One region of the Alcaligenes parafaecalis genome, then DNA from elsewhere that is predicted to be linked to it. Evidence: riboswitches for the same ligand, from Rfam matches in the RefSeq annotation. Region 1 holds a riboswitch; the other holds the start of a gene.
What was found. A riboswitch is a leader RNA that binds a small molecule or an ion and turns the genes downstream of it on or off. The one in region 1 is predicted to bind glycine.
Positions count from the first base shown of each region.

Region 2: linked by a shared signal. The riboswitch ahead of OSH09_RS00735 (amino acid permease) and the one ahead of OSH09_RS02530 (D-amino acid dehydrogenase) in region 1 are both predicted to bind glycine.

Region 1 covers NZ_JAPKNA010000001.1:543,218-547,639, reverse strand. Annotated here, with positions in the region: gene OSH09_RS02540 (ABC transporter permease) at 1-662, shown strand, start outside; gene OSH09_RS02535 (ABC transporter ATP-binding protein) at 659-1,729, shown strand; glycine riboswitch at 1,822-1,909, shown strand; glycine riboswitch at 1,914-1,994, shown strand; gene OSH09_RS02530 (D-amino acid dehydrogenase) at 2,043-3,404, shown strand; partial or broken gene OSH09_RS02525 (ATP-dependent DNA helicase) at 3,349-4,422, opposite strand, start outside.
Region 2 covers NZ_JAPKNA010000001.1:166,178-170,599, reverse strand. Annotated here, with positions in the region: gene OSH09_RS00745 (DMT family transporter) at 51-926, shown strand; gene OSH09_RS00740 (DedA family protein/thiosulfate sulfurtransferase GlpE) at 1,045-1,989, opposite strand; glycine riboswitch at 2,278-2,367, shown strand; gene OSH09_RS00735 (amino acid permease) at 2,747-4,153, shown strand; gene OSH09_RS00730 (TonB-dependent siderophore receptor) at 4,401-4,422, opposite strand, start outside.

The sequences.
Region 1 (4,422 bases):
TGTTCGGTGGTGCGCTGGCCGTGATCTGCTACACCTTTATCGGCCTTGCCATGCACCGCAAGCCAGACGGCATTACTCGCTTTCTGGACTACAGCGTTCTGGTTCCGCGCGCGGTTCCCGGTCTGCTGGCGGGTCTGGCCTTCCTGTGGATGTTCCTGTTCGTGCCTATGTGGCTGGATCAGTCCCTGGAAAACGGCTGGCTGTCCGTGCTGCCTATGGCGGAATGGCTAAGAGGCGTCGTTGTCAGCCCTCTGCGTGCTTTGCGCAGCACCATCTTCAGTGTGTGGCTGGCCTATAGCGTGGTCTGGATGGCATACGGTCTGCGTCTGATCTCCTCCACCCTGCTGCAAGTAGGCCCGGAGCTGGAAGAAGCTGCCCGTAGCACGGGGGCTCGTCCCGGCCAGGTGACGCGTCAGATCACCCTGCCTTTGGCGAAGTTTGGTTTGATCGGCTCCTGGTTGCTGATGTTCCTGATCTTCGAGCGGGAATACTCCACCGGTGTGTACTTGCTGACTCCCGGTACGGAAACCATTGGTTCCATGCTGGTCTCCCTGTGGGCCACCGGTGCCATCGACATTGTGGCTGCCCTGTCCTTTATCAATATCGTGTTGGTGGTCATTGGCCTGACCATCGCATTGCGCTTCGGAGTGAAACTACGATGACCGAGCTGACTGTAGAAAATATCCATCTGGCCTACGACCGCAATCCCGTCCTGAAAGGCGTCTCCATGAGCCTGAACAAAGGCGAAGTGGTTTCCCTGCTGGGCGCTTCGGGCAGCGGCAAGACGACCTTGCTGCGTGCTGTGGCCGGGCTGGAGCAGCCTTCTCAAGGCCGCATCGCCATCAATAATGATGTGCTGTACGACTCCAAGGCCCGTGTCGATCTGCCTGCCGAGGCCCGCAACCTGGGGCTGGTCTTCCAGTCCTACGCCTTGTGGCCGCACATGACGGTACAGGAAAACGTGGCGTATCCGCTGACCTTGCGCAAAACCCCCAAGGCCGAGAGCCGCCAGAAGGTAGAAGCCATTCTGGATCAGCTAGGCCTGAAAGGTTTGGGCGAACGCTACCCCAGCCAGTTGTCGGGTGGGCAGCAACAACGGGTCGCCATTGCACGTGCGCTGGTCTACAACCCGCCCGTCATTCTGCTGGATGAGCCGCTGTCCAACCTGGATGCCAAACTGCGTGAAGAAGCCCGTGTGTTCCTGCGCGAGTTGATTGTGGAGATGGGCTTGTCAGCCTTGATGGTGACCCACGATCAAGCCGAAGCCATGGCCATTTCCGATCGCATCTTGCTGCTGAACGGGGGCGAGATCGAGCAACAAGGCACGCCCCAAGAGGTCTACAGCAATCCCAAGACGCTCTATACAGCCGAGTTCATGGGTTCCAACAATCGCCTGCAAGGGAAAGTCACCGAACAGCGCGATCAGCAAACCCGCCTAAGTGGCCCCGGCTGGGAGCTATGGGGCCATGCAGCCGCCCCCCTGACATCCGGTCAGCAAGCCACTGCCGTGATCCGTGTTGAACAGGTACACCTGAACGCCCAGCCTGGCCCCGATACGCTGCAACTGCAGTTGTCCACCAGCATGTACCTGGGCGACAAGTGGGAGCACGTGTTCCGCATGGCTGACCCGTCTGCAGGCACCTTGCGTGCTTTTGGGCCGGAACCCCTGCCCGGTGGCATACATCACCTGCAATTGCCCCCCTCCAAACTGTGGATTTATCCTTCCTGATCCACAGCCCACAACCGGGAGCCCGCTCCTTGGGCTCCCGGTTTACCCTGATTGCGCAGTTTTGCAAGCACAGCTAATGTAGTCGCGTCATTACAGGCGGTATGAAAGAGACCTGTTCAGTCAGGCGCCGACGGAGCAACCACCCCGGAATCTCTCAGGCAAAAGGATCGTACCAGCCCGACACTCTGGAGAGCGGCGCACGACGCCCACCGAAGGAGCCCAGCCAGACACACTGGTTGGATAAACTCTCAGGTCACAGGACAGATGGGGTATTGCCACTATTTGGTGGCAATTCACCTGTCAGGAGCCTGTTATGTCGCATATTGCCGTCATTGGCGCCGGTATTTCCGGAATTACCACCGCCTACGCCCTTAGCCTGAAAGGCTATCAAGTCACCGTTATCGACCGCCTGCGCTACCCTGCGATGGAAACCTCCTTCGCTAATGGCGGGCAGCTTTCCGCTTGCAATGCCGAGGTCTGGAACAGCCGCAGCACTATTCTCAAGGGCTTGAAGTGGATGATGCGCAAAGACGCCCCACTGCTGTTCAACCCTAAACCAAGCTGGCACAAATATAGCTGGATGGCACAGTTTATGGGTGCCATCTCCGGCTACGAGCGCAACACCATTGAAACCGTCAAGCTGGCTATTACGGCCCGCGAGAATCTGTACCAATGGGCCAAGGACGAAAACATTGATTTCGACCTGGAACAACGCGGCATCTTGCACATCTACCACACGGCAGGCGGCTTTGAGTCGGGCAAGAAAGTCAGCCAACTGCTGCACAAAGGAGGTCTGGAGCGCCGCACCGTCACCAATGACGAAATTCACCAGATCGAACCTGCTTTGCAAGGCACCTACTACGGCGGTTTCTTCACGCCTTCTGATGCCACAGGCGATATTCACAAATACACACGCGGGCTAGCGGATGCGTGCGCCAAGCGCGGCGTGAAGTTCCTGCAAGATACGGAAGTGCTGGGTATTGATTGCGGCCCTCCGCACCGTATCCAGTTGCGCACGGGTGACGGCGCTGAAGCGCACACGCATACCTTGTCCGTGGATTCCCTGGTGGTTTGCGCCGGTGTAGGCAGCCGTCATCTGGCCCATATGCTGGGCGACTACGTCAATATTTACCCTGTGAAAGGCTATTCAATCTCGGTCTATCTGGATACGCCAGAAGCCCAACATGCCGCCCCTTGGGTCAGCTTGCTGGACGAAGAAGCCAAGATTGTGACCAGCCGCCTGGGCAAGGAACGACTGCGCGTGGCGGGTACGGCGGAATACAACGGCAGCAACAAAGACATACGTGCCGACCGTATTGCCCCGCTGACCAACTGGACACGCCGCAACTTCCACGATGCCGCAACCGACCGCGTCGTGCCGTGGGCCGGTCTGCGTCCCATGATGCCGGACATGCTGCCACGCGTGAAAGCAGGCAGTCGTCCTGGCGTGTACTACAACACGGGTCACGGTCACCTGGGTTGGACTTTGTCTGCCGCTACCGCTCAAATCATTACTGAAGTCATTGCCCAGAACGAGCGTCAGTCCGCACCTGCTCAATTTGCCACCAGTCCGGCAACAACTGCTGCACCCGCCGCTGCCCATAGCGCTCGTCAAGCAGATACACAAAGCCCTGATCCTGCTCATCGCGAATCACACGACCCGCGGCCTGTGTAATCTTGCGTAGTCCCGGATAAAGATAGGTATAGTCATAGGCCCGCCGCTCCCCAAAGAGCTGGGCCATGACTTGCTTCACCGACTCATTGGCAGGGTTGAATTGCGGCAATCCCAAGGTGGCAATAAAGGCACCGATCAAGCGTTTACCGGGTAAATCCACCCCTTCGGAAAACGCCCCGCCCAACACCGCCAAACCTACTCCCTTCCCGTCCAGCGTAAAGCGATCCAGAAACTGCGTTCGTTGATGATCGCTCATGCCCGGTTGTTGGTGCCACAGGGGCATATCCGGCCAGCGTTCCTGCAAAGCTTGGCTGACCTGCTCCAGATAATCAAAGCTGCTCAGGAACAAGAGATAGTTACCCGGCTGCTCCTGATAGGCCTGCCCGACAATGTCGCAAACCCCTGCCAAGCTTTGGGCTCGGTCTGCATAACGGGTAGACAGACCCGCGTACTGGCGTACCCGTAACTGCTCGGCCCGATACGGCGAGGCCACATTCAGTTCGGTGGTACTGGGCGGCAGACCCAGGACGTCGCGATAAAACTGCGAAGGATTCAGCGTGCCAGAGAACAGCACAACACCATGAGCATCGCCATAACGCTCAGCCAGAAAAGGCGCAGGCACAATATTGCGCAGGTTCAATAGCACGCCATCGCGGTGCGCCAAGATATCGAACAAAGAGTGCGAGCCGAATTGTCCGGCCAAATCCACAAAATAAAGCAGCTCAAAATAAAACTGCAGCAAGGGACTGTCTTGCGGCATGGGGGTTTCAGCCACGTATGCCCCCAGACGGGCCGCCAAATACTCACACTGCTCCAGCAGATCGGGCGGGATTTTCTCCAAGCCCCATTGGTCGCCCCCCTCCTCAGGAATCAGGTCTTCCATCAAACGAGTCAAGGGAGCGAAATGACGCTTCAAGGCCGAAGGAGCTGCCTTGCGGGCCATGCGTATCTGCACTTGCGAAAAGGAAGCTGAATACATGGAGCGGGCACGCTCGACCAGGTTATGAGCCTCATCCAC
Region 2 (4,422 bases), 380 kb from region 1:
GCACTTCTATAGTCTCCTCATCCAAAATTCATCATGGGGAGTACATCGACATGAACGCCAAACTGGCTGCGGCCACCGCCGCGATTCTCTGGGGCTTTACTTACATTCTGACCACCACCTGGCTGCCGCCTAACCCCTTGTTTCTGGCAGCAGTCCGGGCCTTGGGGGGCGCCATCGTTTTGCTGATGCTGGTCCGCAGCCTGCCTCCCCGCGCCTGGTGGGGACGACTCGCGGTGCTGGGCACGTTGAACACCGGCTTGTTCTTTGGCCTGTTCTTTATTGCTGCGACTCGCCTTCCTGGTGGTGTAGCCGCCATATTCCAGGCCCTGACCCCGCTGGCCACCATTTTTATTGCCTGGGGCATTCTGGGTGCTCGCCCTGCCTTGATGCGGATTGGCGCTGTCCTCTTGGGTGCGCTGGGTGTGTCCTTGGTCGTCATGTCCAGTCAGGCACACCTGGATATGGTCGGCATTGTCGCCGCGCTGGGTAGCATGCTGTCTATTGCAACGGGTGGGGTTCTGATGAACAAGTGGGGTGCACCACCCATCCCGCTCTTGGGTTTTACCGGTTGGCAGTTACTGATTGCCGGGGTTGAGCTGAGCCTGATCGCCCTGCTGACCCAGGATATTCCAACGCAGATTATTCCTGTTCATTGGCTGGGCCTGTTCCTGCTGGCGACGGTCCTGACGGCTGGCCCCTTCGCGCTGTGGTTCAGCGCCATCAAACAGCTTGGTGCAGTAACCGTGGCCCCCTTCATGCTGCTGGTGCCAGTCACCGCGTTCATTCTGGATGCGCTGATCAAAGGGGTCTGGCCGACCACGCTGCAACTGGTGGGTGTTGCGCTGGTCATGGGTGGGCTGGTGATGAGCCAAAAAACCCTGGCCGTGGCGCGCTCCACGCTGGAAGCATCCGTACACAAACCCTGATCGGGGGGCTGGCTGTAGCTGCTGCCTTAGCTCATGCCCGTCGCCAGACACGACCCTGAACACAAACGCAGATCCAGCAAGCACCACTCCGGCAGACAGACAGCCTGTCTGCCTTTTTTTATAAAGCTGCCTCAGGCAGATTAGGATCGCGCTGTACATCAAAACCAGCAGCCCGCCACGCCTCCAGACCGCCTTCCAAAGGCCGCACCCGGCTGTAACCACTTTGCAGCAAACGCTTGGACACCAAGGCCGCCGACACCTCGTTGGGGCAATCGCAATACACAATGATTTCCCCGTCGGTAATCAGGTTCAACGTCGCCTCGCCCAGGGCCAGACTGATTGCTCCCGGAATGCGCCCTTGAGCCTGAACAAAGGTCGAACGCACATCCACAATAACGGGCGGAGTTTCTGAAGACAGCATCTGATGCAGCTCCTGCACGCTGACACGCTCCATGCACAAAGATTTGATGAAGCGATGACGCTGCCACCATTTCTTGGCAATAAACACCGCCAAGGCCAGCGCCAGCAGGATTCCGCCCAACACACCCAGGCTGACCAGGACATTCAAGAGTTCGTCTACAGCAGAGCTGAACAAAGAACCCAGAAACACCGCAGAGCCCGCCCACACGGCCGCCCCGATAATGTCGTAAAACAGGAAGCTGCGTTTAGGCGTGCCAACCGTACCGGCCAAAACACTGGCAATCGAAGCAAAGCCCGGAATGAATTTAGCCACCATCAAAGACGGCGCACCCCAACGCATATAAATGGATTCGGTCTGCCGGATACAGGAGTCAGGGGATAAGGAAATCTTGCACAACAAGGCCAGCAATCTGCCGCCATAACGCCTTCCAGCCAGATACCAGCCGTAGTCCGCAATCATGGCCCCCAGAACCGCCACGCCCAGCAAGCCCCACAAGCTGTAGCCGCCAGACTCATGCAAAGCCCCCGTCACCACCAGCACGGGATACGCAGGCACAGGCGCACCGGCCTGTTCAACCAGCACGTTAAAAAACACGATCAACAGACCGTGTTGCTCGATAAGTTGCAGAATGGATTCGACCATAGAACGACGCACAGAATTTGCCAGATAGCGCGTATTGTAGGCTGGCGCCTGCCAATTTCTGTTTCAGCTTAAAAGCATTCAAGAATAGCTACCATGCAAAAACTGCGGTCCCTGTGCAGACGCCTGATAAAGAGCCATTCCGCCTCTTTTGCCACCCGATTTCCCCTTCCAAGTGTTGACCTTCCAGCCACAAAATAGATCAATAAACAAGAATTATTCTCATTAAAGACCTACAGGTTAACGATAGTAGTCATCGCTTTTTACCTGTCTATACAATAGCGGCGTCAATAACGGTTCAGGTGAGAGTCTTCACTTTGATGAAGCGCCGACGGAGCAACGACCCCGGAATCTCTCAGGCAAAAGAATCTTGAACCCTTGACGTTCTGGAGAGAGGCACATCAGTGCCCACCGAAGGGGACCATCGCGAACCGATGGATAAGCTCTCAGGTAAACGGACAGAGGGGGTACAGAGGCCATATGGCCTGTGTTCACCTATTCGTCCGGAGCCTATCTATGAGCAGATAGTCGGGTGCCATTTTCTGGCCGCCTGACACGCCACATCCCTATTCCCATTTTTATTCGCACACAGGTCTGTTTTGACATTTCATGTCGTCAGAACAAGGAGGACTGCTGTGCGCTCCATACCCTATTTAGATCGGCATCAAGAAAACCGTCCTTGAGGACGGGTTGTGCCCTTTGTTTTCTCGCAGCACAGTCATAATTACGCATTTGAACGAAAAAAAACTAGGAGAACAGTGTGTCTCAGCAACATTCATCTGGACTGCAGCGCTCGTTGAAAAACCGGCACCTGCAACTGATAGCAATTGGAGGCGCTATCGGTACAGGGCTATTTATGGGATCAGGCCGCACCATTAGCCTGGCCGGACCTTCGGTCTTGTTCACATACATGATCATCGGGTTCTTTTTGTTTTTTGTTATGCGGGCAATGGGGGAATTGCTCCTGCATAACCTGGAATACAAATCTTTCGTGGATTTCTCCGCCGATATTCTGGGCCCGACCATGGGCTATTTTCTGGGCTGGAGCTATTGGTTCTGCTGGGTGGTTATTGGTATTGCGGATATTGTCGCCATTACCGGCTACACCCAATTCTGGTGGCCGGACATTCCGCTCTGGCTTCCCGGCCTGGCGTGTATCGCCTTCTTGCTGATCTTTAACCTGCTGTCGGCCAAATTGTTTGGCGAGCTGGAGTTCTGGTTTGCTTTGGTCAAGATCATTGCCATTGTTGCGCTGATTGGCGTGGGTGCTTACCTGCTGTTCACCGGCTTTGTCGGCCCGACCGGCGAAAAAGCCAGCCTGACCCACTTGTGGGACCGCGGCGGCATGTTCCCCAATGGATTGCATGGCTTCTTTGCCGCCTTCCAGATCGCCATCTTTGCCTTCGTGGGTATTGAGCTGGTGGGTACGGCTTCTGCTGAAACGGCTGACCCTGCCAAGAACCTGCCCAAAGCCATCAACAAGATTCCCGTTCGCGTGATTGTGTTTTACGTGCTGGCCCTGACCGCCATCATGACCGTCACCCCTTGGGATATTGTTGCTCCCAACAAGAGCCCGTTTGTAAATATGTTCTTGCTGATTGGCGTGGGTGCCGCAGCAGCCATCATCAACTTTGTGGTGCTGACCTCGGCCCTGTCGTCCGCCAATAGCGGCATGTTCTCGACAGGCCGCATGTTGTACGGTCTGTCCAAAAACAAGCTGGCTCCCGAAGCATTCAGCCAGTTGTCGCGTAACGGCACCCCCCGTAATGGTCTGATCTACTCTTGCGCCCTCTTGCTGTCCAGCCTGTTCCTGCTTTACGCAGAAGGCGACGTGATGCGCGTGTTCACCATCGTGACCACCGTGGCCAGCATCTGCTTTATCTTTGTCTGGGCCGTGATCCTGATCACCTACCTGAAGTACCGTCGCGTTCGTCCTGAAGCCCATGCCGCATCGAGCTACAAAATGCCCTTTGCGATTCCCATGTGCTATCTGACGCTGGTGTTCTTTGCCTTTGCGCTGTACTTGTTCAGCCAGGAAGAAGAAACCCTGATCGGCCTGATTGCCACGCCATTCTGGTTCCTGGCCTTGTTCATCTGCCTGCCTTTCTACAAGAAACGCATGAAGAAAGACTTGGCATTGGGCCTGGCGGCGCAAAGCGTCAGCTAAGTTGTGATGTAAACAACACGGTTCTACCAAGAACCGTGTTGCCGCAGTCGGGTCTGGCCTCGTTCTACAAAACTTGGCTGGCACACACTGGCAACACTCCAACTCGCTGCCCTTGGGCAGCAGAACTGGAACGAGGCTGGAGCCCGGATGCGAAAAGCCACCCAAACGGGTGGCTTTTTTAATGCAGATTGCATAAGGGGGATTCAAGTACATGTAGCTTCGTTCACAGCCTTGATTCCCAATTAGCTTAGAACTGGTAACGCATATTC